DNA from 3 places in the Allobosea sp. OAE752 genome. Region 3 is predicted to be linked to each of the others. Evidence: riboswitches for the same ligand, from Rfam matches in the RefSeq annotation. Region 3 holds a riboswitch; each other region holds the start of a gene.
What was found. Region 3 has a riboswitch for cobalamin ahead of GGC47_RS13150 (CbtB domain-containing protein). Riboswitches for the same ligand answer to the same signal wherever they lie in the genome.
Positions count from the first base shown of each region.

Region 1 (10,209 bases), on a different contig from region 3:
GCCGCGCTCGCAGCGGGGCGCAGCGGCGCCCGGGTCATCCTCTGCGACGAGGATTTTCGCCTCGGCGGGCGCCTGCTGGCCGAGAGGCGCGAGATCGATGGCAAGCCGGCGGCCGAATGGCTGGCGGCGACGCTGGCCGAGCTCGAGAGCCTGCCCGAAGTGCGGATCATGCCGCGCACCACCGTCTTCGGCCTCTACGACCACGGCATCTATGGCGCGGTCGAGCGTGTCGGCGATCACCTGCCCGAGCCGGCGCCGCATCAGCCGCGACAGCGCGGCTGGCGCATCCATGCCAAGCGCGCGATCCTCGCCGCAGGCGCACTGGAACGGCCGATCGTCTTCCCCGGCAATGATACGCCGGGCGTCATGCTGGCGGGAGCGGCACGCACCTACGTCAACCGCTACGGCGCATTGCCGGGCCGCGAGGCGGTGCTGTTCACGGCCGGGGACGATGGCTGGGCCACGGCACGCGATATCGCCGCAGCCGGTAGCCGCATCGCTGCCATCGTCGATGCCGGCGGCGACTCAGATCCCGCCCGCAAGGCGCTCGCCGACAAGCTTGGTGCGAGGCTGTTCGCAGGCGGCGCGGTCGAAGGCACGCGCGGCGGCCGCCACCTCAGCAGCGTCACCATCCGCGATGCATCCGGCGCGACGACGGCTGTCGATTGCGACCTGCTCGCCGTCTCCAATGGCTGGAACCCGACGCTGCATCTGACCTCGCATCAGAACGGCAAGCCGGCCTGGGACGACGGCCTGCAATGTTTCGTGCCGGGCTCCTTGCCGGCGGGCCTTGCTGTCGCCGGCAGCGCGGCCGGGCGCTTCACGCTGGCGCAGGCGCTGGAGGACGGCGCGCGGCTCGGCCGCGAGGCTGCGGCCGAAGCCGGGCTGACGCCTGCGCCGCCGGCACCCGTGCCTGCGACCGATCCCGAGACGACCGCGCTGCGGCCGCTCTGGCGAGTGAAGGGAACGAAGGGCAAGGCTTTCGTCGACTACCAGAACGACGTCACCGACAGGGATGTCGAACTCGCCGCACGCGAGGGCTTCCGGCCGGTCGAGCATCTCAAGCGCTACACCACGCTCGGCATGGCGACGGACCAGGGCAAGACCTCGAACCTCTCCGGCCTCGCCATCATGGCCGAGCAGACGGGCAGGACGATCCCGCAGACGGGCACCACGACCTTCCGGCCGCCCTATACGCCGGTCGCGATCGGCGCGCTCGCGGGCCATCATCGCGGCAAGGAATTCAGGCCGGTGCGGCTGGCACCGACCCATGACTGGTCGCGGGAGCAGGGCGCCGTCTTCGTCGAGGCCGGCCCATGGCTGCGGGCGCAGTACTATCCGCGCCCCGGCGAAAACGACTGGCAGGCGACGGTCGATCGCGAGGTCAAGGCCGTGCGCGCGAGCGTCGGCCTCTGCGACGTCTCGACGCTCGGCAAGATCGACATCCAGGGGGCGGAGGCCGCCGAGTTCCTGGAGCGCGTCTACATCAATGGCTGGAAGGCCCTGCCGGTCGGCAAGGCGCGCTACGGCCTGATGCTGCGCGAGGACGGCTTCGTCATGGATGACGGCACCACCTCGCGTCTGGGCGAGCACCATTTCCTGATGACGACCACGACGGCCAATGCCGGCAAGGTGATGCAGCATCTGGAGTTCTGCCATCAGGTGCTGTGGCCGGAACTCGATGTCCGCATGGTCTCGGTCTCCGAGCAATGGGCACAAGCTTCCATCGCCGGGCCCAAGGCGCGCGAAACCCTACGCGGCGTCGTCGATCACGAGCACGACCTCTCGAACGAGGCCTTCCCCTATCTCGCGGCGCGCACCGTGACGGTCGGCGGCGGCATTCCGGCGCGGCTGTTCCGGATCTCCTTCTCGGGCGAATTGGCCTATGAACTGGCGGTTCCGGCCGCCTATGGCGATGCGATGATGCGCGCCCTGATGCAGGCCGGCCAGCCCTTCGGCATCACGCCCTATGGCACCGAGGCGCTCGGGGTGATGCGCATCGAGAAGGGCCATGTCGCCGGCAACGAGCTCAACGGCCAGACCACGGCGCGCGATCTCGGCCTCGGCAAGATGATGTCTTCGAAGAAGGACTATATCGGCCGCCTGATGGCGGGCAGGCCGGCCCTGATCGAGCGGGACCGGCCGTCCTTCGTCGGCTTCAAGCCGGTCGATCCCTCCCAGCGCCTGCGGGCCGGCGCCCACTTCATCGGCATCGGCAAGGCGGCGGTGATGGAGAACGACGAGGGCTACATGACCTCGGTCGCCCATTCGCCGCATCTCAACCACTGGATCGGCCTCGGCCTGATCCGGAACGGCGCCGGTCGCATCGGCGAGCGCGTGCGCGCCTATGATCCCGTCCGAAACGGCGACATCGTCGTCGAGATCTGCTCGCCCGTCTTCGTCGATCCGGAAGGAAACCGCCTCCATGGCTGAGATCGCGACCTCATGGCGCCCGCGCAGCGCCTGGGCGGGCATCGCGCAACCCGGCTCCTTCGGCGCGAAGGGCGAGACCGGCGTCGTTGCGACGCTGCTGGATGGTTTCGGCCTGGCGACCCTGATCGCTGAACCGGGTGCGGCGATGGCCCTGTCGCGGGCCGTCAAAGGCCGGCTCGGCATCGCGCTGCCGGAGATGCCGAGGATCGTATCGGGCGGGGTCCATGACGCGATCTGGGCGGGGCCGGACCAATGGCTGCTGCGCGCGGCTTCGCGCGACGGCTTCCAGCCATTGCTCGATGAATTCGCGACCCATGCCGCTGTCAGCGATCAGAGCGATGCGCGCGCCGCCTTCCGGCTTCAGGGTCCCAGGACCCGCGATCTGCTGGCAAAGGGCGTGATGCTCGACCTGCATCCTTCGGCCTTTGGCGTCGGCGAGACCGCCGTGACAAGCGTGGCCTATCTCGGCGTGCAGCTATGGCGGCTCGCCGACGGGCCGGACGGACCCGTCTTCGAGATCATGGTCGCACGCAGCATGGCAGGAAGCTTCTGGTCCTGGTTTGCCGCAGCGGCGGCCGAGTTCGGCTGCCGGGTTGCTGACCAAGACTGACGGCAACGCCTCGCGCGCCATCCTCCGGTTGGAGATCAGGAAGAAGCGGTTCTCCGCCGAACAACGGTCTTGGCGGGCTTGGCTCGCGTCTTGGCTGGCGGCACCGCCGCGGCGGCCTCGGCGTCGGCGGCTTCCTTGGCGAGCCGCAAGGCCCGCAGTTTTGCGGTGCGTTCGCGGACGGCGATCTGCTCCACCCGCAACGCTTCCAGGGCCGTTTCGGCCTCGGCGCGGCGTTGCGCTGCGAGCGTCGCTCTGCTCTGGGCCCGCAATTGCGCCTCTTCCGGCGGAATTCTGTTGCTCGACATCGGCAAACTCCTTCTCGAACGCAGGACGCCAGGGCGTCAGCGGCGTTTTCCGGCAGCACGCTCCTGCATGGATCGAACGGCTTCGGGCAGAACCTTGCGTGGGGCTCGGCTTCGATCCTCGCCGGTTCGGCCTGGCGAGCAGGCCCGGCCCTCGGCGAAATCCTGCGGATTGAAGCCCAGGCCCAAATCCTCGCCTATCGTGCCTGCGCGGGGGCCTGGCCGGGCCGTGCCGGCCGTTCCACGCGCTTCGGCATCGGCAGCAATCCTTCGCGCTGAGCCTGCTTGCGTGCTGCCTTGCGGGCGCGGCGGATGGCTTCGGCCTTCTCGCGGGTTCGCCGCTCGGACGGCTTCTCGTAGGCGCGACGCGCCTTCATCTCGCGAAACACGCCTTCACGCTGCATCTTCTTCTTGAGGACGCGAAGCGCCTGGTCGACGTTGTTGTCGCGAACGAGAACCTGCATTCGAATTTCCCTTCTGATGCAAACAAAAAGGGCCGGGTTGATCCCGACCCCTCCGTGGCTATCCGCCGCTCAATCGAACGGGCGCCGGTACATCCGCGGTCGCCGCTGATCTCGATTGACGCGCCGGATGGCGTCTAGCTCACTCGGCCTGCAGGTTGTCCGCAGACACCTTGCCGGAGCGCTTGTCCTGCACCAGCTCATAGGAGACCTTCTGGCCTTCCTTCAGCGTGCGCAGACCGGCACGCTCCACGGCGCTGATATGGACGAAGGCGTCCTGGCCGCCGTCTTCCGGCTGGATGAAACCAAAACCCTTGTCGGTGTTGAACCACTTAACTGTGCCACTGGCCATGCTGACCTCCTGTAAAGGCTATTGTTCATGCGCCGCGGGTGCAGCGCATTTTTCGATTTGAGCAGGAAGTTCGTCAGCAGTGCGCGATGAAAGCGCGGGGCCAATTCGTTCGGCCTAGATCGATGTTTCTATCATGGTACTTATAAGACACATTGTCAAATGGAAGGTTTTATCTCGCAATATTTTCGGAAAATCAGCCGGGCGCCAAATCGACCGACAGCAACCGTGTGACCCGGCCTGAGACGCGCCATCGCGATATGCTGGGGCGGCTCGGCAGCCATCGCAGACAGCTCGTGGCGGTCGCGAATTGCGCGAAGCTCGGGAACGGGGCGTGCGTCGATCATGGCGGGCGGCGAAGGGGCGCTAGCGCTTGAGGCGTAAAGCATCGCTCGACGCGGTTTCGCCGAAGCGAAGGCAGAGCCGACGTCATTGCCGAACAGCACGAACAGGATAGGCCGGAGGCCGCGCGGTGATCCCCGATCTTCACAGGCGCCGGACGGCGGCATCACGACCTGTTGACAGGCGATGCCCCTTAGCTACTAGATCTGGTGGTCGATGGTCTCTCGAATCGCAAGATCGAGAGCTAAGAGGGAAGCCGGTGAGAGACCGGCGCTGCCCCCGCAACTGTAAGCGGCGAGTTCACGTCCAGGATTAAGTCACTGAGGCTGCAAGGCCTTGGGAAGACGGGACGAGAGCGCTGACCCGTGAGCCAGGAGACCTGCCGCGACCTCGTATACGTCCTCGGGCGGGGTGTCCCGGTGGTGCGCTTGGCAGGTCGCGGCCTTGTGGTGCCGCGCGCCTTCTCGACGCAACCGCTCTGGCCTTTGCCCCCAACATTTGGGGTTGATGCCGATGTCTCTTTCCATTGAAGCCGAGCGGCCTGCCGCCGCTCCGTCAGCCGCAGAGCCGACACTGTCGAAGCTCGCTGCGAGCGAGCCCGGCTACCAGATCATTCGCCGCAACGGCGCGGTGACGCCGTTCGATCCCTCGAAGATCACCGTGGCGCTGACCAAGGCGTTCCTCGCCGTCGAAGGATCGAACGCCGCCGCTTCGCGCCGCATCCACGAAGCCGTCGCGGAGATGACCGAGCAGGTCGTCGCGGGGCTGACCCGCCGGGCCGCGACCGGCCGCACTTTCCATATCGAGGATGTGCAGGACCAGGTCGAGCTCGCCCTGATGCGCGGCGAACACCACAAGGTCGCCCGTGCCTATGTGCTCTATCGCGAGGAGCGGGCGCGCGAGCGGGCGAGGGCGGTTGCCGAGACGAAGCCTGTCGCCTCCGCAGCTCCCTTGCTGCACATGAAGCTCGCCGACGGGACGCTTATCCCGCTCGACGCCGGCCGCCTCGACAAGGTGGTTCGCGAGGCTTGTGCCGATCTCGACGGCGTCTCGGCCGAGCCGGTCCTCACCGAGGCGCGCCGCAACCTCTATGACGGCATCTTGCTCGACGAATTGGCGCTGGCGCCGATCCTTGCCGCCCGCACGCTGATCGAGAGCGAGCCGAACTATGCGAAGGTCTCCGCGCGCCTGCTGCTGGACAAGCTCCGTCGCGAGGCACTGAGCTTCGTCCATGGCCGCGCCGAGCAGGCGACGCAGGAAGAGATGTCAGTGCTTTATGCCGACTACTTCCATGCCTATCTCAAGACCGGCATCGCGAACGAGCTGATCGACCCCGAGCTCGGCCGCTTCGACATCGCCCGCATCGCCGCTGCACTCAAGCCCGAGCGCGATCTGCAATTCGACTATCTCGGCTTCCAGACGCTTTACGACCGCTATTTCCTGCATGTCCGGGGCAACCGCTTCGAGCTGCCGCAGGCCTTCTTCATGCGTGTCGCCATGGGTCTCGCCATCCGCGAGATCGATCGCGAGGGCAGGGCGATCGAATTCTACGATCTGCTCTCATCCTTCGATTTCATGGCCTCGACCCCCACGCTGTTCAATTCCGGGACGCTGCGCCCGCAGCTCTCCTCCTGCTTCCTGACCACCGTCGCTGACGATCTCGACGGTATCTTCAAGGCGGTGAAGGACAATGCGCTGCTCGCCAAGTACTCGGGCGGCCTCGGCAATGACTGGACGCCGGTGCGCGGTCTCGGCGCCCATATCAAGGGCACCAATGGCGAGAGCCAGGGCGTGGTGCCGTTCCTGAAGGTCGCGAACGATACGGCCATCGCCGTCAATCAGGGCGGCAAGCGCAAGGGCGCGGTCTGCGCCTATCTCGAGACCTGGCATGTCGATATCGAGGAGTTCCTCGATCTCCGGAAGAACACCGGCGACGACCGCCGCCGCACCCATGACATGAACACGGCGAACTGGATTCCCGACCTGTTCATGCAGCGCGTCGAGGCCGGCGCCGACTGGACGCTGTTCTCGCCCGATGAGGTGCCGGACCTGCACGACCTCTATGGCAAGCCATTCAAGACGGCCTACGAGGCTTATGAGGCGAAGGCAGCCGCTGGCCAGATCAAGGTCTTCAAACGGGTGAAGGCGCTCGACCTCTGGCGGCGCATGCTGACCATGCTGTTCGAGACCGGCCATCCCTGGATGACCTTCAAGGATGCCTGCAATCTGCGCTCGCCGCAGCAGCATGCCGGCGTGGTGCATTCCTCGAACCTCTGCACCGAGATCACGCTCAACACCTCGGCCGACGAGGTCGCGGTCTGCAATCTCGGCTCGGTGAACCTCGCCGCGCATGTGACGCCCGATGGGCTCGATCAGGCTCGCCTGGCCCGCACCGTGACCACCGCGATGCGCATGCTCGACAACGTCGTCGACATCAATTTCTACACGATCCCCGAGGCACGCCGCTCGAACCTGCGCCATCGCCCGGTGGGCTTGGGGCTGATGGGTTTCCAGGACGCGCTCCAGACACTGCGTCTGCCGGCGGCCTCGGAAGGCGCCGTCGCCTTCGCCGATACGTCGATGGAAGTGATCAGCTTCCATGCGATCCAGGCCTCGGTCGATCTCGCCGCCGAGCGCGGGCGCTATCCGAGCTTCGAGGGTTCGCTCTGGTCGAAGGGCATCCTGCCGATCGACTCGCTCGACATCCTCTCGGACGCCCGCGACGGCGATGTCGAACTCGACCGCTCCTCGACGCTGGACTGGGAGGGCCTGCGCGAGCGGGTCGTCACGACCGGCATGCGCAACTCCAACACCATGGCGATCGCGCCGACCGCGACGATCTCCAACATCGTCGGCGTCTCGCAGTCGATCGAGCCGAGCTACAGCCAGCTCTACGTTAAGGCGAACATGTCGGGCGACTTCACCGTGGTGAATGCCGGGCTCGTTCATGACCTGAAGGCGAGGGGGCTCTGGGACGAGGTGATGGTCTCGGATCTCAAATACTACGACGGCAAGGTCAGTGGGATCGATCGCGTCCCGGCCGATCTCAAGGCGCTCTATGCCACCTCCTTCGAGATTCCGACGGAATGGCTGATCAGGGCGGCGGCGCGCCGGCAGAAATGGATCGATCAGGGCCAGTCGCTGAACCTCTACATGGCGCAGCCGTCCGGCCGAAAGCTCGACGAGGCCTATCGCCTGGCGTGGAGGCTCGGCCTGAAGACGACCTATTACCTGCGCGCGCTTTCGGCGACCCATGTCGAGAAATCGACGCTGAAGGGCACGGACGGCAAGCTCAATGCGGTCTCGGCCACCGTGCCGGTCGCGGCCAAGGCCGCCGCGCCGATCATCGTCGATATCCCGCTGGAGAATGGCATGGCCGTGCCCAACGCTTGCTCGCTCGACGATCCCACCTGCGAAGCCTGCCAGTAACGGCTGCTTCGGCTCGAACTCTTCGCGATGACAGCGCCCCGGGTGGCCCCCGGCGCCCGCGCCCTCAGATCAAGAACGGAATATCCCCATGCTCGACTGGTCCGACACCAAGCCGGCGCCCCCGGCCAACCCCGCCATCCTGACCAATCCTCCTCCCGCCGCCGACGCCACCGGCCTCGGCGCGATCGACCGCAATGGCGGGCGCGTCACCGTCGACGAGAAGCGCATGATCAATGCGCGCGCCGACGTGAACCAGCTTCTGCCGCTCAAATACAAATGGGCCTGGGAAAAGTACCTCTCCGGCTGCAACAACCACTGGATGCCGACCGAGGTCTCGATGCAGGCCGACATCGCCCTGTGGAAGTCGAAGGACGGCCTCAGCGAGGACGAGCGGCGCATGCTCAAGCGCAATCTCGGCTTCTTCGCGGCGTCCGAATCTCTCGTCGCCAACAACATCGTGCTGGCGATCTACCGACACCTGACCAACCCGGAATGCCGGCAGTATCTGCTGCGGCAGGCCTTCGAGGAGGCGATCCACACCCATACATTCCAGTACATCGTCGAGAGCCTCGGCCTTGACGAGGGCGAGTTGTTCAACATGTACCGCGAAGTGCCCTCGATCACCGACAAGGCGGCCTGGGCGCTGAAGCACACCCAGAGCATCGAGAATCCGGACTTCAAGACGGGAACGCCGGAGAGTGACCAGGCGCTGCTGCGTGACCTGATCACCTTCTACGTGATCTTCGAGGGGATGTGGTTCTACACCGGCTTCGCGCAGATCCTGTCACTCGGCCGGCGCAACAAGATGGTGGGGATCGCCGAGCAGTACCAGTACATCCTGCGCGACGAGTCGATCCATCTGAACTTCGGCATCGACGTGATCAACCAGATCAAGATCGAGAACCCGCATCTCTGGACCAAGGCCTTCCAGGACGAGATCCGCGGCATGCTGCGGGAAGCCGCAGAGCTTGAGGCTGCCTATGGCCGCGATACGATGCCGCGCGGCTTCCTCGGCCTGAACGCGGCGCTCTGCGAGCAATACATGCACTTCATCGCCAACCGCCGCTGCGCCCAGCTGGGCCTGCCGCCGGTCTTCGGCGAGACCGAGAACCCGTTCCCCTGGATGAGCGAGGCGATGGACCTGAAGAAGGAGAAGAACTTCTTCGAGACCCGCGTCATCGAATACCAGAACGGCGGCGCGCTGAACTGGGAGTGAGCCGGTGACAGGGATACCGCTCACCACGCGCCGGTCATCGACCCCTGGCAGGCAGAAACGAATGACCTATCACGGCTCTTTCCAGACACCGTGAATCGCATCTCAGGCCAAATGATTCGGCCCTGAGCCTAGCGATGGAGAGCTGTCGGCCCCGGACATTGCCCCTTCATGTCCGGGCATCGATCACCGATGCGCATCGGCTTCGGCGGAAGCGATGGCCTGTTCGAGGAGGGCGAGCGCCCGTGCGCCCGCCGCCGCATCGGGAAAGTCCAGTGTCTCGCCGCGCGCCGCCCGCACGAAATCGCCGAGGATCGCGTGATAGCCCTTGTGGTCCTCGTTGGCGGCGACCGTGAAATTGGGCTCCCAGACCAGCGTATCTTCGCCGTCGACAAGGCTGGCGTCGGGGCGCGACACCTTGAAGGGAGGGCTGCGGAAGTAGCGAACCTCATGCAGGTTGCGCACCTCGACGCGGCGATGGTCGCCCATCACCTGCCACCATTCCATCGGCGTACCGCGCGACTGATGCGTCCCCATGACGAGCGTGCCGATGCCGCCGTTGCGGAAGCGGAAATCGACATGGAGCAGCAGCTTGCCGGGTTCCAGCTCGTGCCGGCGTGCGCCGACCGTCGCGACCTCGCCCATCAGATGGGGGATCAGGTCGAAATAATGCACGCAGTGATGCAGATAGAAGCCGGTATAGTCGACATCCCCCGCGAAGTAGGTCGGCGCCGTCATGTACTGGCCGAGGAAGCTCGCGGTTTCCCCGAATTCCGGGGTGTGGATGACATTGGCCGCGATGCGATTGGCGGTGGAATACCGCTTCATGAAACCGACGACGACCGGAACGCCTCGGGCCTTGGCGGCATCCGCCAGCTCCTGCGCTTGCCGCGAGGTCGCGGCCGGCGGCTTCTCGATGAACAGCGGCAATCCCCGCGCGATCGCGGCGAGGCCGACTTCATGATGCTGTCGCGGACCCATGGCGAGGCCGACGGCGTCGATATCCGTGCGGGCGAGCAAAGCGCGCCAGTCGCTCAGTTGGTTCTCGGGCGCGACACCGTAGCGCCGGC
Region 1 is NZ_JBNPXO010000001.1:146,553-156,761, reverse strand. It holds gene GGC47_RS00690 (sarcosine oxidase subunit alpha family protein) at 1-2,433, shown strand, start outside; gene GGC47_RS00685 (sarcosine oxidase subunit gamma) at 2,426-3,043, shown strand; gene GGC47_RS00680 (hypothetical protein) at 3,079-3,348, opposite strand; gene rpsU (30S ribosomal protein S21) at 3,543-3,809, opposite strand; gene GGC47_RS00670 (cold-shock protein) at 3,949-4,158, opposite strand; cobalamin riboswitch at 4,697-4,898, shown strand; gene GGC47_RS00665 (ribonucleoside-diphosphate reductase subunit alpha) at 5,011-7,926, shown strand; gene GGC47_RS00660 (ribonucleotide-diphosphate reductase subunit beta) at 8,015-9,142, shown strand; gene GGC47_RS00655 (Gfo/Idh/MocA family protein) at 9,326-10,209, opposite strand, start outside.
Region 1: another riboswitch for cobalamin. It lies ahead of GGC47_RS00665 (ribonucleoside-diphosphate reductase subunit alpha); the one in region 3 lies ahead of GGC47_RS13150 (CbtB domain-containing protein).

Region 2 (10,209 bases), on a different contig from region 3:
TGCGGATCACCACCTTGTCGTCGGGATGGACGACGACCCAGGCATTGATCTCGGGGGTTCCCGCCTGCTGAGCGCCGGCAGGAATGGAAAAGCCGAAGGTGAAGGCGCCGGCAACCGCGGCCGAACCGGCGAGGATGTGGCGGCGGGATGGGCGGAAAGAACGGGGGGCGGATAAGACGGTCATGATCGCTCTCCTCTCCCTCAACCGCGGCCGAGCTGGCCGCCGGCGGCGACGTCGAGGATCGCGGCCTTGACGCGGACATAGGTGCCGCAGCGGCAGATATTGGTCATCTCGCTGGCGATGTCGGCTTCGCTCGGCTTCGGATTGGCCTGCAGCAGCGCAGCCGCGGTCATGATCATGCCGCTCTGGCAGAAGCCGCATTGCGGCACGTCGTGCTTGATCCAGGCCTGCTGGACCGGGTGGGTTCCGTCAGGGGAGAGCCCTTCGATCGTGACGATCTTCTGCTCCTCGGTCACGGCGCTGACCGGCAGCGCGCAGGAGCGCGTGGCGACGCCGTCGATATGGACCGTGCAGGCGCCGCACTGGGCAACGCCGCAGCCATATTTCGTGCCGGTCAGACCGATTTGTTCGCGGATCACCCAGAGCAGCGGCGTGTCGCCATCGACTGCGACGTCCAGAGTCCGGCCATTCACATTCAGCTTCGTCACCGTAAACCCTCCCGGTTCGGTTCAAGCAGGACGGCGAGAGAGCCAACGCGCCTCGCCGGAAGCCTCAGGATGCCGTGCGAGCATGCCGAGGATTTTTGAAGTGGAATGATTGAAACTCAGAAGTCCGGCGGCGCCAACGGCCAGCATCGGCCGATCACGTTTCGTGAGCGCTGCCAGAAGAGCGAATGCAGCGCCGTATCGTGCGAAAACGGCTTTTACTCCGCGCAATTCGGACGCTTCTGCCCGCATAGCGGGTGCTCAGCCACCGTTGCGTGTTTCACGCAGATGTGAACCTCGGGATTGCCTGAGGCTGCGTGACGTCGTCAGGCGGCCGCCCCGCAATATGGTCGATGTGTCGATCGCGTTCGATCCCGCGAACGACATGGCGTTGCGGCCTGCTCTCGCAGGGCGCCGGGAACGATTAAGACCGCTCTCTTCCCTCGGCCTCGATCAGGTATTCGATGTGACGCCGCCCGGACGCCCCGGGACGGATCGCGACCGCGACGCCGAAGATGCGTTGGATCGTTTCGCTCGTCAGGACCTCATCCGGCGAACCCGCCGCTTCCAGCCGCCCTTCATGCAGCAGTGCGATCTCGTCGCAGAACATCGCTGCGAGGTTGAGATCGTGCAGCGCCATGATGCAGGTGATGCCGAGGCGGCGGATGAGGTTGAGGATCGCGAGCTGGTGCTGGATGTCGAGATGGTTGGTCGGCTCGTCGAGGATCAGCTCGCTCGGTTCCTGCGCCAGCGCCCGGGCGATATGGGCCCGCTGGCGCTCGCCGCCCGACAGCGTATGCCAGGACTGGTCGTGCCGCTCCGCGAGCCCGACCCGCGCCAGCGCTTCGTTCACCGCTGCCTCGTCCGCCGTGCTCCAGGATGCCAGCGCGGCGCGATGCGGCGTGCGGCCGAGGCGGACGACGTCGCAGACGGAGAGCTGGATCTCGGTCGTCGCCTGCTGCTCCACGAAGGCGAGGCGGCGCGCGAGATCGCGCCGCGCCACGCCGGCGATGTCACGCCCATCGAGCATGACGACGCCGCTCGCGACATTGCGCAACCGGCAAAGCAGCCTGAGAAGGCTCGATTTGCCCGAGCCGTTCGGACCGATCAGGCCGAGCACCCGGCCGGGCGCCGCCTGCAGCGTCACCCCGTCGATGATCATCCGGCCGGCCGTGCCCCAGCGCACCTCCCGCATCGCGAGCGTCATGTCGGCCCCATCATTTGGGTTTCCTGGCGCGATAGAGGATCAAGGCGAAGACCGGCGCGCCGAACAGCGCGGTGACCACGCCGATCGGCAGGATCTGCTGCGGGATCAGCACGCGCGACAGGATGTCGGCGAGGATCATGAAGATCGCACCGATGACGAGGCAGGCGGGCAAAAGCCGGGCATGGCCGGAACCGACGAGGAAACGGGCGGCATGGGGAATGATCAGCCCAACGAAGCCCACCGTTCCGACGATCGAGACCATCACGGCGGTCATCACCGCGGTCGTGGCGAAGAGCACGATTTTCACCCGCGTGACCGCGACGCCGAGCGAGGCGGCCGCGTCGACGCCGAAAGCGAAGGCGTCGAGCGCCTTGGCGTGCAGCATGCAGATGCCGAAGCCGATGAAGGCGACCGGCGCCGCAATCCAGAGGTCCGGCCAGCGGACGCCGCCGAAATTCCCAAGGAGCCAGAACATCACGCCCCGCGCCTGCTCGGCGCTGGCGAGCGTCGTCACGATCGTGGCGGTCGCCGCGTTGAAGAGCTGCGAGGTGGCGACACCGGCGAGGATGACGCGATCGCTCGCCCCGCCCGCTCCGGTCGCCAGGAGCGCGACCACCGCGAGCGCGGCGCAGGAGCCGATGAAGGCGCCGGCCGAGACCGTCAGCGCCGTGCCGCCGACGCTGACGCCGAGGATCAGCACCGCGACGGCGCCGGTCGAGGCTCCCGCCGAGATGCCGAGAACGTAAGGCTCCGCCAGGGGATTGCGCAGCAGCGCCTGCAGGATTGCGCCTGAGAGAGCGAGCGCGCCGCCGCACAACCCCGCCATCAGCGCCCGGCTGAGGCGATAGTCGAAGATCACGCCCTGCTGGATCGCGCTGACAGGCCAATCGAGATCGAACAGCCCGTTGCCGAGCGCCTTCAACGCCGTCTCCAACGGGATGCGCATCTCGCCGATCGTCACCGCCAGCGCCACCGCGAAGGTGAGCGCCAGCAGCGAAACCAGCGCGACGGCGATCCGCGCCGGCCAGTTCGGGCCGTGGGCTGCGTGGCTCAAGGAGTCAGACCGAAGCCGGCGATCGCCTTGGCGAGCGTCTCGATGCCGTCCACCGTATCGAGCCCGGCGCGGGTCGCTCCGACATCCATGATGACGATGCGATTGTTCTTCACCGCGTCGAGCTTGCTGGCGACGGGGTCGGTTTTCAGGAAATCGAGCTTCTTCTCGATATCATCGGCCGGAAAGCGGCGGCGATCCATCTTCACCGTGACGATGACCGCGGGATTGGCGGCAGCGATGCTCTCCCAGCCGACCAACGGCCATTCCTCATTGGTCGTGATGATATTGCGCGCCCCGAGCTTCGACAGGATGTAGGCGGGCACGCCGTTCCTGCCGGCCATGAAGCCGTCGCCCTTGATGTCCTTGCTGGAGAACCAGACGACGACCGGCACGTCCTTGACCTTTGCATCCGCCACCGCCTGGACCGCCTTCTCCTCGCGCGCCTTGAGCTCGGCGACGAGCGTCTCGGCGCGGTCGGACACGTCGAAGATCTGCCCGAATTCGCGGATGTTGCGATAGACCAGCTCCATCGTGAACATCTGGGTGCGCACACCGTCGCCGCCGCCGGAATTGTCCTTGCCGACGCAATCGGTCGGCGAGACATAGGTGGGCACCTTGACCTTGGCGAACTGATCGCGCTTGCCGACGATGCCGTTGGGGCCGACATGCCATTCGAACATCGCGGTAACGAGGTCCGGCTCCTGCGCGAGAACCGCCTCGAAGCTCGGGTCGTTGTCGGCGAGGCGCTTCACCTTGGCATTGATCGCCTCATAGGGCTTGGCGATGGGCGAGAACCAGACGGCGGTGCCGACGACGCGGTCGCCGAGGCCGAGCGCATAGAGGATCTCGGTCTGCGTCTGGCCGATCGAGACGACGCGTTTGGGCGCGGCGTTGAAGGTGATCGTCTCGCGGCAGTTCTCCAGCGTCAGCGGATACTGGGTCGGCGCTGCGACGGCCGCGCCCGCGGCCAGGCTGCCGAGGAATGCCAGGACGGGCCATTGAAGCAGGCGGACGAGAGGGCGCGCAATCGGCACAGAGGAAGCCTTATATGAAACATTGTTACATTTCTGATAGGGCGAGCGGCGCGCAGCCGTCAAGCTCCCCGCGACAGCGCGGCCGGCGGTCTTCATGAACATGGACTTCATCGCTCCCCGAGATGACGGATGCGGGAGCTGCGCAGGATGCGGACGGATGACGGCCGCATGGCCATCACCGACACACACCTCCGGAACACCCCGTCCGAAAGACGTCTTCGATGACCGGGGCAGGTCTCCTGGCTCGCGGGTCGACGCCGGTTCCGCCCGGCCTTCCCGGCGCGGCACGCGCCAGTGGACGATGGACGGAGAGCTCGCCGCTTACAGTTGCGGGGGCAGCCTCGGCTTTGGCGCAACGCGCCTCACCGAATTCCCTCTTAGCTCCAGGCTGAATCTGGAGAACCTCGATCACGTCCAACCTATAAGGTCGTGCCGCACCGTCAAGCTCGGTTCGGGACCATCATGATCGACGTCGATATGCCGCCGGCACTGTAGATCTGGGGCCCAGGCGCGGCGGCTTCGCAGACCGGTGTGATGTCCGGGCTTTCTCCGCTCGACGCAGCGTCACTGGCCATGTTGCTGCCCGGGTTTCTGGTTCGCCCTGCCAGGAGATCGGTTCACTGCGGGCGTGACCTTCCGGCAGCCAAGATCTCGCTTGCGGCGATTTCTGCCGCGCGGCATCCCGTCTTGATACTTACGTAAGGTAATGTTTCTGAAGGGAGGCCGAGCTGCCATCAGGCGGGAGCTTCCGAAAAGCGAGGCTCATTTCACTTCCCGTGGAGCGGAACGGGGGTAGCTCCAATTCTCCTTAAATATGGTAAGTAACTGATATAAATCAGATTTTTATTTGATCTCTGTCGCCGCGCCGGCGTCGTGAACGCATCGCGTGTCGCCTCAAGGAGCTACTCCCTTTGCGCCGACGGGAACCCCTTTGCTCGCTTCACGGTGCAGTGCACCAAGCGTAAGCTGAATAGTACTGTGGGTTGAGTGAGGGTATAGCCGTGTTGCCGAATGCACAGCTCTCCGCGACAGAATTGCAGGATGCCGCGCAAAGGATCAAGCTCCTGCGTCGGGCTGCGACCGAACATGCTGTGGAAATCGGCCGCGAGCTCCTTCGCGTCAAGGAGCGGCTGCCCCACGGGGTCTTCGTCAAATGGGTCGAAAAGGCGTGCGAGTTCAAGATCAGGACCGCGCAGGACCTGATGAAGCTGGCGCGCGGCGCCGATTCCGATGCGAATGCGAAGCTCGTCGCGCTGATGGTTCCATCGACGCTTCGTGTCTATCTCGCCAAGACGACCCCGCCGGCGGTTCGCACCACCATCCTGCAGCGACTCGAGAACGGTGAGCGTGTGTCCCGCAGCGAGCTGCATTCGCAGGTCGTGGATACGCGCAAGACCAGGATGGAGGCGGTGCAGCGTCCGGCGCAGGAAGGATTCTCCTCGTCGTTTCTTCCCGCGCGCGAGCTTAACGGGCCCGCCGAAGGGAGGCGAAACGACCCGGGCGCGGACCGGGCCCGCAGGGTGGCTGAGCTGATTTTGCGGCGGCTCAGCCCGGAGGATTACGGGCTCATCATGGAGGAGATGAGCTGGGAGGTCTGGAACAGAGCCTTTGTCTGGATGAGAGCGGCGCGTGTTGTGGACGCCGAGCATCTGGAATTGGCTTTGCCCAGTACAGCGACGAATCAATCGTGCGAATTCGTTCCCGCAAAGCTGCAGTGAAAAATATCGAAGTTTTATCGTGACTTACAGTCCGCGTATTCGCGTTGTGTGACTTGCGAACGCCGTCTTTGAGGGAACGGAGTTCCTGCAAAGACATCAAATGGTCGGTGGATACAGATCGGAAGTCCAATGTCGGTCTATATTGACGAGCGCCAGCCCTCCACAACATTCGGCCTTCTCAGCCTACGCCGCCGCTGGAAGCTCATTGCCGCATGTGTCGGTCTCGCGGCGATGCTTGGCCTGCTCTACACGGTGCTGAGGCCAGCGAGCTATACGGCGTCGACGCAGCTCCTGGTCTATGTGAAGGAAGTTCAGCCCGGCCCCGACCTCGTCATTTCCCTCGGGCGCGCCGATCTCACGCAGGTCGAGAACGAGAGCGAGGTCATCCGCTCGCGCGGTACCCTGGCCAAGGTCGTAGGGTCGCTGGACCTTACCGAGGATTCCGAGTTCGTTCCCGCGGCGACGGCGTTTCAGGGGCTCGCCCGGTGGCTTTCCGGCACGTCGCCAGCGACCTCCGACGAGAGCCGCGCGAAGCAGGAAGCCGCCATCGAGTCCCTCGCCAGGAGCATCGCGGTCAAGCGGGTCGGAACCAGTCACACGATCCTCGTCGACGTCACGACCTCCGATCCGGAGAAGTCCGCGCTCATCGCCAATGGCATCAGCCAGGTCATGCTCCAGGCGCGTCTCAACGCGGAGCAGGATGGCGAGCGCTCGCCATTGCTGCGCGAGCGGCTGCAGGGCTTGGGACCCAGCGTCTATGTGATGACGCCGGCGCTCGCTCCGGACAAGCCCAACGGACCGCGGAAGATCCTGATCATCATGGCTACGGTCATGGCCGGATTGGTGATCGGGGCGGCGCTGGCGCTGTTTCTCGACTTCCGGGACAAGACGATCCGCAGTGCCGCGCAGATTCAGCGTTTCGGCCTGGAGTGCATCGGCGCGATCCCCTTGTTCAAAAGCGGCAAGCCCGCGATTTCGAGCCAGGCTCGGCAGCGTGCCGGCCAGGATCGCCTGCCTGAAGCCTTGCTGGCGCAAACGCTTCTGCGGGCGACGGTCGCGATCGAGGCGGCCAAGGCACGCACCGTCGGCGTCGCCTCCTCGATCGCAGGAGATGGCGCGACGACCGTGGCGCGGCACCTCGCCCAGATGGCCGCGCGCAGCCAGAGGAAGGTTCTGCTCGTGGAGGCCGGCGGCAGCGAGACGTCGCGATCGTCCGCGAGGGAGATGTCCTCCGCGCCGGCATTCTCGGGGACGCAGCCGCAGCCGCTCGGCGGCAGCCTCTGGAACAATGGCGGCGACGGACCCGATCTTCTCATCACGCCTCCTCCCGGCACCGGCGAGGGCGTCGCCAACTGGTGGATGCATTGCGATCAGACATCGCTGGCAGCCTACGACCTGATCGTCGTCTGCCTGCCGGCCCTCGAACGCGGTCCCGAGTTTCGCATGGCCGCGCAGAACATCGACGGAATCCTGCTGGTGATGAAATGGGGCGGCGCCGAGATGGAGCGGATCGAGCGCGCCTTCACGGTCTCCGGCGCGGCGCCGTCGGATTTCATCGGAGCGGTTTTGAACATGGTCGATGACCGGATGATCGGCCGTTTCGGGGACAAGCTCTGGGAGGCGGAAGGGTTGATGGCCGCCGGACGAGGCCTGTTCGGGCCTGCGATGCCTATCGAGCCGGTTGCCGGATCGTCATGAAGCGGAGAGGTGCTACGATGAAGCGAAGCCGTTCATGGGTAAATGTCGTCGGGACAGTTTCACTGGTCCTGTTCACGCTCAACGGCAACACTGTGCGCGCGACGTCCGACTACGTCGTTCGGGCCGATGACAAGCTCAAGATCAAGATCTTTCAGTATCCTGAGCTGAGCGGTGAATACAAAGTCCGCGCGAATGGAACGATCTCCATCGCGCCGATCGGGGATATTCCCGTCAACGGCCTTTCGACCAAGGAAATCGCGGGCCAGATTGCCGAGCGCTTTGTGCGCTCCGGCATTTCCGACAAGCCCGGCGCCTCGGTCGAGGTCCTCGAGACCCGGCCGGTCTATGTGCTGGGCGACGTGCAGAAGCCCGGCGAGTATCAGTTCCGCCCGGGCATGACCGTTCTGCAAGTCGTCAGCCTGGCCGGCGGGTGGCTGCGGTTCAGTGACCCCGGCCTGATGCGGCTCGACCGCGACAGCATCAACATCACCGGCGATATGCGGAATCTCGTCAGGCGGTATTACGAGCTGACGGCGCGCCGGGCCCGCCTGAACTCCGAGCTGGTGATGAGGAGCGACATCCAGTTTCCGCCCGAGCTTCTCGCCCGGTCGCAGAGCGATGGCGGGGTGAGGCAACTGATCGACGAGGAGCGTTCGCTCCTGAACATCCATGTCGACTCCCTGAAGACCCAGATCGACAGCCTGGAGCAGAACCGGGCCCTGTATGAGCGCGAGATCGAGGCGATCAAGCGCCAGATCGAGGCCAACAAGGTCCAGGTCGCGAGCGTCGAGAAGGAGCTCAAGGAGGTTCGGGACCTGGTCAAGCGTGGCCTGACGACGATCAGCCGCCTGGCGAACCTCGAACGCATGCAGGCGCAGCTCGAAATGAACGAGCAGGGCTTCCAGACGCTGATCCTGCGGTCGCGCCAGAACATCACGCAGGCCGACCAGAGGATCTTCGACCTGAAGAGCGAGCGCAACGCGTCCCTGACCGCCGAGGTGCAGAAGGTCCGGATGGATCTCGACGAGGTCAGCGTGAAGTTCGACACCAACCGGAGTCTTCTCGTGGAGGCCAAGGTGACCGTCCCGACGCTGATCGGAAACTCCGACGGCCCTGTCGAGACCCGCAGCCTGACGGTCGTCCGCATCCAGGACGGAAAGTCTGAGACGATCGACGCGCCGGAGAGCATGGAGCTCCTGCCCGGAGACGTGCTCAGGGTCCAGCGGAGCATCATCCCCGGAGGAGGGCTCGGCATCGCCGGTCCGCTCGAGCAGACCAACATGATGATGCCGGCCAAAGTGAAGCAGTAACGGTTCGGCTGCGCGATCCGCGCTGCCGGGAACGCAGGCTCGTTTCGCCTGCGAGCGGTTGATTGTTTTGTCTCGTGGTTGTGAGTGGGAGATCGACGATGGCCTGCGGAGACAATAATTCCGGGAAGTTGGAAGCCGGCTCTCTCTCCCTTCAGCAGCAAATGCTGACTTTCGAGCCGCAATTGCGTGCCTACGCCATGTCCCTCAGCCGAAGCGCGGACAGGTCAGACGATCTCGTGCAGGAAACGCTGATGCGCGCGATCAGCAAGATCCACACCTTCCGGCCCGGCACCAATCTCGGTGCCTGGCTGACGACGATCCTGCGAAACTGCTACCTCTCCGATCTGCGCCGGCGGCGCCACGAGGTCGAGGACGCCGATGGCTGCTATTCCGAGTCGCTGCGCGCGGCGCCGGAGCAGGAGGGCCTGCTGGAATACAAGGAGTTCTGTGCGGCTCTGCGCGAAATTCCGTTCGATCAGCGCGAGGCGCTGATGCTGGTCGGCGCGGCGGGGCTCTCCTACGAGGATACGGCCACGCTTTGCCGCACCACCACCGGAACGATCAAGAGCAGGATCAACCGCGCCCGTTCGCGGCTGGCCGCCCTGCTCGGGATCGACAACATCAGCGAGATCGGTTTCGACAGCCGGGTCCGGGCGGTCATGGCGGTCCATCAGGCCGCTGGCGCGACACGGCGGCTTGCCTGAACGCACCGGGAAGACCGGCTTTCGGAGACGCCGAAAAAAAGGGACGCCCACGGCATCGGGCCGAATGCGAAATCCGGCCCGATGCGAAGCTTTCGGTCCGGGTCCCCCCGAGCCGGCTCCTGGATCATTTCCGCGTTTCCCTGAATCGCGGAAATGATCCATCTCTTTGTTTTATAGCATTTTCTTTACGCGAACCGGTGTCCGTTTCGCTCGAAAATGCCTTAGCGTTCCCGCATGCTGTCGTGCTGGTAGCGGGAGAGCGGCGAGAGCAGATAGCTGATGATCCGCCGCCGGCCGGTCTTGACCTCCGCCGTCACGGCCATGCCGGGCGACAGGTTGACCTGCTTGTCCTCGATCGCGAGCTGCGTGCGGTCGAGCGAGATGCGCGCGGCGTAGAGGAGTTCCTGCCCGCGCGGTTCGCTGCTGTCGTTTCCCGCTCCCGAGGTTTTGTCACCGGCGGTGTCGGGAATCTTGTCGCGCGGGATGGCGTCCTGCGAGATGCTGAGGATGGTGCCGCGCAGCAGGCCGTAGCGGGTGAAATTGAAGGTGTCGATCTTGACGGCGGCTTCCTGGCCGGCGCTGACGAAGCCGATGTCGCGGTTCGAGATCATCGCCTCGATTTCCAGCCGGCTGTCTGCCGGAACGATGTACATCAGCGTCTGCGCCGGCGTGACGACGCCGCCGATCGTATGAATCGCGAGCTGCTGCACGATGCCGTCGACCGGGGCCGTCAGCCTCTGCAGGTTCCTGCGCTGCTCGGCCTTGACGATGTCCCGCCTGAAGCCGGCCTCCTTCTGCTGGGCCTTGGTCAGGTCGTC
Region 2 is NZ_JBNPXO010000002.1:13,018-23,226, forward strand. It holds gene GGC47_RS04890 (xanthine dehydrogenase family protein molybdopterin-binding subunit) at 1-184, opposite strand, end outside; gene GGC47_RS04895 ((2Fe-2S)-binding protein) at 202-669, opposite strand; gene GGC47_RS04900 (ABC transporter ATP-binding protein) at 1,091-1,873, opposite strand; gene GGC47_RS04905 (FecCD family ABC transporter permease) at 1,884-2,927, opposite strand; gene GGC47_RS04910 (ABC transporter substrate-binding protein) at 2,924-3,961, opposite strand; cobalamin riboswitch at 4,174-4,383, opposite strand; gene GGC47_RS04915 (DUF3102 domain-containing protein) at 4,963-5,679, shown strand; gene GGC47_RS04920 (Wzz/FepE/Etk N-terminal domain-containing protein) at 5,809-7,377, shown strand; gene GGC47_RS04925 (polysaccharide biosynthesis/export family protein) at 7,395-8,687, shown strand; gene GGC47_RS04930 (sigma-70 family RNA polymerase sigma factor) at 8,786-9,391, shown strand; gene GGC47_RS04935 (HlyD family type I secretion periplasmic adaptor subunit) at 9,613-10,209, opposite strand, start outside.
Region 2: another riboswitch for cobalamin. It lies ahead of GGC47_RS04910 (ABC transporter substrate-binding protein); the one in region 3 lies ahead of GGC47_RS13150 (CbtB domain-containing protein).

Region 3 (10,209 bases):
GGGTCGGCGTCGGAATGGCCGAAGACATGCAGGCCATCGCGGAAGGGCAGTTCGGCGATGTCGCAGAGATGCGCGTCGAGCCGCGTCAACGCCTCGCTCATCGACATGTCCGGCGCGACGCCGCAGGAGGCCGCGAGCCCACTCGCTTCGGCCCGCGCCCGGATTTCTGCGGCGGCGACGTCGGCGCGGCGCGGATCCAGCACCTGCGCCTGCGAGAATTCCTCGACGAGATCGCGCAGCAGCGCGGTTTCGCCGGCGGCCTCGGCTTCGGCCAGCGGCGGCGGCAGATGGCCGAGCGTAAGGGCTGAGAGCCGCCGCTTGGCGGGCGCTGCTTCGCCGGGATCGTCGACAACATAAGGGTAGATCACCGGCAGCCCGCCGACAGCCAGGCGCGGCCAGCAGCCGGCCGAGAGCGCCACCGCCTTGCCCGGTAGCCATTCCGTCGTGCCGTGCGTGCCGAGATGGATCAGCGCGTCGATGGCTTCGGACTGGCGCAACGCAAGGTAGAAGGCGAGATAGCCGTGACCGGGCGGCGCGTCGGGGTCGTGATAAACAGCCTTGCGGTCGGGCGTCGCATCGCGTGGCGGTTGCAGGGCGACGATGAGCTTGCCATGGCGCACGGCGCGGAAGCGGAAGGCGCCGTCGCGGCAGGCTGGATCGGCCTCAGGCGCGCCATGGGCGGCGAGGAGTGTTTCGCGGGCGGGGGCAGGGATCGCGGCGAGCCAGTCGCTATAGGCTGTGAGCGGAATGCTCAGCTCGGCAGCCCCGGTAGTGAGGGCTGCCATCAAGCTAGCCCCCTCATTCATATCTGCGCTGTCATCTCGGACAAGACGCGTCAGCGGCGTCGATCCGGGATCCATGCCAAAACGTCGCTCGGAAAGGTTCAGGCATGAATCCCGGGTTTCCGTTTGGTCGCCCGGGATGACGATGGAGGATAACGGTCCAACCTCATATCCCGCCTCGGCCAGCAATTCCCGGATCGCCGTCACGCTCGCCGGCGTGTCGAGCCCGACGGCGAAGCCGGCCCGGCCGCCGCGCGCGGGATAGTCCGACATCACCAGCGCCAGCCGGCGCTCCGCTGCAGGCTTCAGTGCGAGAGCGATCCAGCCGGCCGCGAGATCGGCCAGCGCGGCGATGCCCTCGGCATCCGGCACCAGCCGGCGGATGGTAAGCCCGGTCGCCGGGTCATTCTCCTCCGCCTTGAAGGCGACTGGAATGGCGCCGATGCGTCCGTCGAATTCCGGCAGCGCCACCTGCATGGCGAGATCGGCGGCGGAAAGGCCGCGCGGCGAGGCGTCCCAGGCCTCGCGCGGACTGCCGACGGGCATGGCCTGCAGGATCGGGCAATTGGCGGCGTCGAGCACGAAATCGGTGCCTTCGCGAGCAGAGAAGGCGGTGGTGGTGACGATCAGTTCGGGTCTGCGGGTCGCGATCAGCGCTGCGAGCTCCGCCGTGACGGTCGGGTCCTTCAGGCTGGTCAGGGCCAGGGGCAGGGGCGCGAGGCCGCGGGCGGCGAGGGCGGCGGTCATCGCCTCGGCCATAGCCGTGTCGCCGGCCGCGACGCCGGAGCGGTAGAGCAGGATCGGGACGAGCGGCCGGCCGGCGGGCAGCGTGGCGAGTGCATCGCGCCAGGGCGAGGGCGAGCCTTTGGGGCCGAGGGCGAAGAACGCCGGCAGGACCAGCGGCACAAGGTCGGATGGAAGTCCTCGCCCTGCAACATGAAGCCCGATCCGCGCCAGCAGCCGCCGCATGTTCTCGGCGCCGCCGCCTGCCTGGAAATAGGCCAGAAGCGCTTCCGCAAGCTCCGCCGGCACCGTCGCATGCTCGCCGAGCCGCGGATCGTCGCGCTCGTCGCCGGGCAGGATCGCGAGCGGGATTCCCTTCTCGCGGCAGGCCGCCCCGAGCTGCTCGATGCCATAGCGCCAGTAGTCCAGCCCGCCGAGGCAGCGCAGCAGCACGAAGCGGCAATGCGCGGCCGTCTTCTCGATCAGGAAGTCGACCGAGAGCGGGTGTTTCAAGCGTCGGAGCGGCGCGAGCCGAACGGACAGGCTGCTGTCACCTGCCGCCACCGCCAGCGCCGAGAGGTCGCTGTCGGTGAAGGACAGGACAAGCACATCTCCCGGCGGCAGGGCGAGATCGACGGCGTCTTCGCCGTCGTCGAGCCTGATCTCGCTGGTCGGGAGAAGATGCATCGGCCGATGTTACGCCCCCGCGAGAGCCGCTTCCACGGCCTTGAGATCGAAGCCCTTGAGCCCGATCACGGTGAGGCGTCCGTCGCGCGACTCGCTCGCGCCCCAGGGCCGGTCGAAATGATGGCCGACGCGCCGGCCGACGCCCTGCACCACGAGCCGCATCGGCTTGCCCGGCACGGCGGTGAAGCCCTTGAGCCGCAGCACGCCCTCGGCCTCGGCGGCCCTGGCGACGCGCGCCGTGAGCTCCTCGGGGGACAAGCCGGCCGGCAGCGGCACGGCGACCGAGTCGAAATCGTCATGGTCGTGATCGTGCTCGCCCTCGCCATGATGCGAGGGGCGGGCGGCGAGGTCGCTTTCGGCCGCGGCACCGAGGCCGACGATCAGCGCCGGCTCGACCTTGCCATGGGCGGTCTCGACGATCTTGATTGCCTTGGGCAGATGCTCGGCAATCTCGGCCTTGACCCGCGCCCGGCCGGCCTCGTCGATGAGGTCGCTCTTGTTGAGCAGGATGAGATCCGCGCAGAGGATCTGGTCCTCGAACACCTCTTCCAGCGGGTTGTCGTGATCGACCGAGGCGTCGGCGGCCTTCTGCGCCGCGAGCGCCTCCGGATCATCGGCGAACTGGCCCTCGGCCACCGCCGGCCCGTCGACCACGGCGATGACGCCGTCGACCGTGACGCGCGAGCGGATCGCCGGCCAGTTGAAGGCGGTGACGAGCGGCTTCGGCAGGGCGAGGCCGGAGGTCTCGATCAGGATATGCTCGGGCGGGTTCGGCCGATTCAGCAGCTTCTCCAGCGCCGGCACGAAATCGTCGGCGACGGTGCAGCAGATGCAGCCATTCGGCAGCTCGACCACGTCCTCGTCGCTGCAGCCGGCGATGCCGCAGCCCTTGAGGAATTCGCCGTCGAAGCCGAGATCGCCGAATTCGTTGACGAGCACGGCGAGCTTCTTGCCCTGCGCGTTTTCGAGGAGGTGGCGCACCAGCGTCGTCTTACCGGCGCCGAGGAAGCCGGTGATGATCGTGCAGGGTGTCTTGCCGAGATTGGCGGTCTGCGGAGCGTTCATGATGTCATCCTTGCTGGCGCGCCGGCAAAGGCGGCACGCGCGCGACCACGCCCTTGCGGAAGGACTGCGGTCGTTCTTTCCAGGGAACGATGCCGTTGGCGCTGGCGGCATAGGCCTCCGCCGCGCCGACGATCTCGTCGAGATGGGTGTCGGTGTCGAGATCGCCGATCAGATAGGTCCATTTCCCGTCGGCGCTGAGCGCGATGGTGCAGGGCCGCTTGCAGACGGCGAGGCATTCGACGGGCAGCACGGGGATCGTGCTGCCCTTGGCTGCGAGCTGCGCGGCGAGGCGTTCGGCCAGCGCCAGCCCCGGCTGGTCGTAACCATCGGGGAGGTCGGCGCGGGCCCGGCGGCAGGCCGTGCAGACATGGATGGTGAGGTCGCCCTCGGACATCTGGTTTGCCTTTCGCGCGGCGCCCGAAGGCGCCGCTATCCTCAGGCCGCAGCCGCGCGGCGGCTCATCCAGGGCCAGAGCGTCCCGACCATGAAGGCGGTGACCAGCCAGAGCGCGGCCTGGATGCCGAGCGACAACGAGGTGAAATGCGCCGCGAGCTCGGCCGGCACCTTGCTCTCCGGCGTCGGCGCATGCGGAGCCCCGACGAGATGCGGCAGCAGGATCACGACGACGGCCAGGAGCTTGAGCCAGGGCGCCTCGTAGCGCAGGAACAGGAACAGCCCGATCGCGGTGGCGATGGTGGTCGCGAGCCACCAGAGCTGGCGCGCCTGCAGGGCGGCCGAGGCGGCTCCCGGCAGTTCCGGCGCGAGCCCCATTCCCGGCGCGAGGCCGAAGGCGAGGAAGCCGCAGGCACCCCAGATCAGCGCGCGGCGCGGGTCGATGCTGTCGCCGGCTGCGATCATGCCGGCCAGCAGCAGCGCCGCGAAGCCGATCGCGGTTCCGATGGTGGCGGCGCTGGTGAAGAGCATGCGCTGAGTGCCGTCCTGCGGCTTCCATTCGTCATGCTCCGCCCCTTCGGCGTGATCGGCGCCGCCATGGACGAGGATGATGCGGGCTTCGCCCTGCGCGAAGGCGAGATGCGCTCTCGCTCCGTCGCGCATGGCGTTTTCATAGGTTTCCGCCTTGAGGATCAGCGGGGTGGTGGTGACATGCTGAAGGGCGGCGATGATTAGCCCAGCCAGGAGCCCGGCCAGGATGCTGACCGTGAGAACACGCGTGACCATGATGGCTTTCCCTCAGTGGCAGGGAAAGGCGAGGCCGTGGCGGGTGTCGTGCGCGGCGTTGTGGACATTCGTCGAGGCCGCGAAACCGGTCGTATAGACCAATGCGATTCCGACGATGAGGGCGGCGGCGACTGCCTTCGCCCGCTCCGAGACGCTGATCTGCGAGGTGGAAACCGAAACGGTATTCATGACTGTTCTCCGTAGCCGCCCCGCCGGCAGCCGGTTGGATCGTTGCGGGTCGACGGCAGGTCTCCTGGCTCGCGGATTTGGCGCCCTTGTGCCGCCTTCCCGGAGCGTGCGCTCCAGTGGCCGATGGCGAAGGACATCCGCTTACAGTTGCGGGGGCAGCCGCGGTCTCGCACCGCGTTCCCTTTTCACCTCCTCGCGGAGGCACCGTCAGCGACGATCATTAGCCTTCGGCGGACTGCTGTGCAATGCAGGAACGGTCCGACACATACACGCTGTCATCCCGGCCGGAGCGCAGCGAAGAGCCGGGATCCATGCCTGAACCTTCTTCGGAAGCGCTCCGGCATGGATCCCGGGTCTCCCTTCGGTCGCCGGGGATGACGCCGAACGAACGCGAAGCCGCCGATGCAGCCCGCCGAAATCCCCCATCTCACCCTCGTCCTCGGCGGCGCCCGCTCCGGCAAGAGCCGCCATGCCGAGGCGCTGATCGAGGCCCAGCCGGCGCCCTGGACCTATATCGCCACCGCGCAGGCCTATGACGACGAGGTGCGCGATCGGATCGCCGAGCATCGCGCCCGCCGGCCCGCCGGCTGGCAGACGGTCGATGCACCGCTCGATCTGGCCGAGGCCATCGCCGCCCAGCCGGCGGGCCGTCCGATCCTGGTCGACTGCCTGACGCTGTGGCTGACCAACCTCATCCTCGCCGAGCGTGACACGGCCGCCGCCCGCGAAGCCCTCATCGCCGCCTGCGAGCGCGCCTCCGCCCCGCTCGTGCTGGTCGGCAACGAGGTCGGCCTCGGCATCGTGCCGGAGAACGCGCTCGCCCGCCGCTTCCGCGACGAGGCCGGACGGCTGCATCAGGCGCTTGCGGCGCGCGCAGCCAGCGTGGTCTTCATGGTCGCCGGATTGCCGATGCGCGTGAAATGATGCGGATGAAAAGATGACCGACAGCGAAGACGCCGCCCGCCACAAGGCGAAGATGGAGAAGCGCAAGGCGGTGCAGGACGCCGAGGTCGCTTCCAAGACGCAGGAAAAAGGACTGCTCATCGTCAATACCGGCCCCGGCAAGGGCAAGTCCACGGCGGCCTTCGGCCTGATCTTGCGGGCGCTCGGCCATGGCTGGCACATCGGCGTGGTGCAGTTCATCAAGGGCGCCTGGTCGACCGGCGAGCGCCGGGCGCTCGAAGCCTTCGGCGATCAAGTGAGCTGGCACAGCATGGGCGAGGGCTTCACCTGGGAGACGCAGGACAAAGCCCGCGACATCGCCGCCGCCGAGCGCGCCTTCGCCAAGGTCAGGGAGTTGATGGCCGATCCCGAGATCAGATTGCTGGTGCTCGACGAGCTCAACATCGCCCTGCGTTACGACTATCTGCCGCTCGCCGAGGTGGTCGAGGTGCTCCGCGCCCGCCGCCCCGACCTCCACATCGTCGTCACCGGCCGCAACGCCAAGCCAGAGCTGATCGAGGCGGCCGACCTCGTCACCGAGATGACGCTGGTGAAGCACCACTTCGCCGCCGGGGTGAAGGCGCAGGAAGGCATCGAGTTCTAAGGTTGCCTCGCAGGTTGGCACGGGAAGCCGGAAGCGTCGTCTTTCTGGGACGTGACTTCGGAGGTCCCGGTCGAGGCGCGAGGATCCCTCTCCTGGAAGGAGAGGGCAGGGCGAGGTGTGGGTGGTCGGACCAGTTCCGTGAGGGCTCCCGGCGGGTCGGGTTCAAGCCGACGTTTTCGCTCGGAACACCTTACCCCTACTCCTCTCCTTTCCAGGAGAGGAGTTCCCGAGCCCCTTGACGAGGGCGGCATTCGCTCTCAAATTGAATCTGAATTCAAGTTCAATTCGGAGCCCGCATGGCCGACGGAACGCCAAAGCAACCGCGCAAGGCCGGGAAGCGGGAGGCGATCCTCTCTGCCGCGCGCGGGATCGTCTCCGAAATCGGCTTCCACGAGACCTCGATCGCCGCGGTGGCCTCCGCCAGCGGCGTCTCGACCGGCAGCGTCTATTCCTATTTCTCCTCCAAGGCCGAGCTGATGGCCGAGATCGTCGCTATCGTCTCGACGCGCGAGCTCGCCGTGCTGCGCGAGATCGCCGCGAGCGATGCTCCCGTCACCGAGCGCCTGACCGCCGCGGTCGAGGCTTTCGCCCGGCGCGCCTTCGCCAATCGCCGCCTAGCCTGGTCGATGATCGCCGAGCCTGCCGACCCGGCGGTCGACGCGACACGGCTTGACTATCGCCGCGAGATCGCCGGCATTTTTCGCGCGCTCGTCGTCGAAGGCGGGAGACAGGGCGTCTTCCGTACCGTCGATTCGGATGCCGCCGCCGCGATGATCGTCGGCGGCTTCATGGAGGCGCTGATCGGCCCGCTCTCGCCGGAACGCTCGATCAGCCCCGAGCGTGGCCGCGAGATTGCGGCTGCGCTCGCCGATCTCTCCCTCGCCGCGCTGATCTCCCGTGAAGGACAGGCCGCATGACCACGCTCGATGCTTACGGCTACGACACCCATGAGGTGCTGAACCAGGCACCCGCGCTGGCGGATTATGACGCCTATGCCGCCGACCCGGCGCTTGGGCGCATTCTCGATGCCTTCGGCGCGGGCTGGTTCCGCGAGCAGGCGGGCGTGGTCGGTGGCCATGTCGGGTCGCAAGCGGTGCAGGACCTGGCGCGGCAGGCCAATCGCAGCCTGCCGGAATTGCGCACGCATGATCGCTGGGGCCGCCGCGTGGATCAGATCGAGTTCCATCCGGCCTGGCACGAATTGATGGGGCTCGCCATGCGCGACGAGTTCCATTCCTTGTGCTGGACCAAGCCGCGCCAAGGCGCGCAGGTGGCGCGTGCCGCCGTCTCCTATCTCTGGAACCAGGGCGAGAACGGCATCTGCTGCCCGCTCGGCATGACCTATTCGGCGATTCCCGTGCTGCGGCGCGATTCCGCGCGCTGGGCCGAGTTCGGCCAGCTGGTCACCTCGTCGGAGTACGACCCGCGCCCCCTGCCGGCCACGCAGAAGCGCGGCGGCACGGTCGGCATGGCGATGACCGAGAAGCAGGGCGGCTCGGATCTCCGCCAGACCCAGACGGTCGCGACGCGCAATGCCGATGGAACGTATTCCCTCACCGGCCATAAATGGTTCTTCTCCGTCCCGCATTCCGACGTGTTCCTGACGCTCGCGCGGACGGAGGAGGGGGTCTCCTGCTTCGTCGTGCCGGGCTGGCTGCCGGATGGCTCGCGCAACCGGCTGCAGATCCAGCGGCTCAAGGACAAGTGCGGCAACAAGTCGAATGCCTCCTCCGAGGTCGAATTCCGCGGCGTCCTCGCCCACCTCATCGGGGAGCCCGGTCACGGCATCCGCGCCGGGCTGGAGATGAACCACTATACCCGCCTCGATTTCGCCGTCGGCTCGGCCGGGTTGATGCGCCATGCGGTGGCGCAAGCCGCGCATCACACGGCCCATCGCCGCGCCTTCCAGAAGGCACTGATCCACCAGCCGATCATGGCGAATGTGATCGCCGATCTCGCTCTGGAGGCCGAGGCCTCCGCCTGGCTCGCCTTCCGCTTCGTCCATGCGCTCGATCGCGAAGGCGAGAGCGAGGCCGAGCAGCTTCTCGGCCGCATCGGCGCGCCGATCGCGAAATACTGGAATTGCAGGCGCGTCACGCCGGTCGTCGCCGAGGCGCTGGAATGCCATGGCGGCAACGGCTTCATCGAGGACCATCTGATGGCGCGGCTCTATCGCGAGGCGCCGCTCAACGGCATCTGGGAAGGCACGGGCAATGTCGTCTGCCTCGACGTGCTCCGCTCGATCCGCCGCTATCCCGATTGCGTGCCGGCCCTGCTCGACGAATTGCGCGCCGCCCGCGGCAACGATCCGCGCTACGACGCCTTCCTCGCCGAGCTTGAGACCGATCTCGTCGACGTGCTCAGGCACGAGCATCTGGCGCGACGCTTCGTCGAGCGGATGGCGCTGGCCCTGTCGGCCTCGCTCTTGATCCGCCACGCGCCGCACGGGGTCGCCGACGCCTTCGTCGCCTCGCGGCTGGCCGGCGGCTGGTCGGGACATTTCGGCTCGCTGCCGCAGGGCGTCGATCTGCAGGCGATCGCGGGGAGAGCCGTGCCCGTTCCCAACTAGGCGGTCACAGGATGGCTGTTGCCGCGAGCAGCGCTGCAAGCACCCAGAGCAGGCCGCAGGAGCGCCGATAGAGTGTAAGCGCTCGCCTGATATCGGCCGCATTCGCTTCGGCCCGGCCATCGCCCATCCAGTGATCCTCGACGCGGGTCTCGCCATAGACGCGCGGCCCGGCGAGGCGCAGGCCCAGCGCTCCCGCCATGGCCGCCTCCGGCCAGCCGGCATTGGGCGAGCGGTGCTTGCCCGCGTCGCGCCGCACGGCCCCCCAGGCATTGCGGGCATCGGCTGTCCGGTCGAGAGCGGTGGAGGCGACCAGCAGCAGCGCCGTCAGCCGCGAAGCGGGCAGGTTGACGAGATCGTCGAGCCGGGCTGCCGCCCAGCCGAAGGCGAGATGGCGCGGCGTGCGATGGCCGATCATCGAATCGGCGGTGTTGATCGCCTTGTAGGCGGCGATGCCCGGCAATCCGCCCGCGCCGAGCCAGAAAGCCGGCGCGACGATGCCGTCGGAAAAATTCTCGGCGAGGCTCTCGATGGCGGCGCGCGACACGCCTGCCTCGTCCAGCGTCTGCGGATTGCGCCCGACGATCATCGCGACGGCTCGACGGCCGCCGTCCAGCCCCTCGCGCTCCAGCCCTTCGGCAACACGAGCGACATGTTCGTGGAGGCTGCGCTGGGCGATGAGCGTCGAGGCGAGGAGCGCGAGCGGGATCAGGCCGAGCAGTCCGAAGGAGAGGCACAGGCGCTGGGCCAGTGCGGACAAGGCGATGATGACGGCGAGCAGCAGGGCCAGCGCCAGCGCGCCCATGGCCTTGCGTGTGACGAAGGAGGCGGCCTCGCGGTTCAGCACTCGATCAAGCATGCCGATCCATCGTCCGATCCAGGTGACGGGATGGCCGATTGCGGCATAGAAGCGCGAGGGATAGCCGAAGGCCGCCTCGATCGCGAGGGCAAGCACGAGCAGCGGCAGGCTGGCGGAGAGGTTCATGCGGAGCGCGGGCGCGATTGGGGCTGGAGACTTGGCTGAGGACGGCATCTGGCATGGCGGTGATCTCGCCACGGCTCGCGCGCTCTTTCCGGATGCGCCCGGGCCCTGGATCGATCTCTCCACCGGGATCAATCCGATCCCCTATCCGCTTCCGGAGCTGCCGTTAAGCCTGTGGACGCGCCTGCCGGGCGCCGATGACGAGGCCGCGCTCCTCGCTGCGGCCCGCGCCGCCTATCGGGTGCCGGGCGATGCCGGTATCGTCGCCGCGCCCGGCACGCAGATCCTGATCGAATTGCTGCCCCGTCTGGCGCCGGCGGGTCCAGTCGCCATCCTCGGTCCGACCTATGCCGAGCATGCCCATGCCTGGCGCAAGGCAGGCTATGTCGTCACCGAAGCGGCAAGGCCCGAAGAGGCGGCGGCGACCCTCGTCGTGGTCAATCCCAACAACCCTGACGGGCGGCTGCTCTCGCGGGCGGAAATCGCGGAG
Region 3 is NZ_JBNPXO010000004.1:294,661-304,869, forward strand. It holds gene cobN (cobaltochelatase subunit CobN) at 1-2,192, opposite strand, end outside; gene cobW (cobalamin biosynthesis protein CobW) at 2,202-3,257, opposite strand; gene GGC47_RS13140 (DUF1636 family protein) at 3,262-3,651, opposite strand; gene GGC47_RS13145 (CbtA family protein) at 3,693-4,436, opposite strand; gene GGC47_RS13150 (CbtB domain-containing protein) at 4,449-4,625, opposite strand; cobalamin riboswitch at 4,663-4,848, opposite strand; gene cobU (bifunctional adenosylcobinamide kinase/adenosylcobinamide-phosphate guanylyltransferase) at 5,028-5,549, shown strand; gene cobO (cob(I)yrinic acid a,c-diamide adenosyltransferase) at 5,563-6,171, shown strand; gene GGC47_RS13165 (TetR/AcrR family transcriptional regulator) at 6,468-7,088, shown strand; gene GGC47_RS13170 (acyl-CoA dehydrogenase family protein) at 7,085-8,740, shown strand; gene cbiB (adenosylcobinamide-phosphate synthase CbiB) at 8,745-9,722, opposite strand; gene cobD (threonine-phosphate decarboxylase CobD) at 9,721-10,209, shown strand, end outside.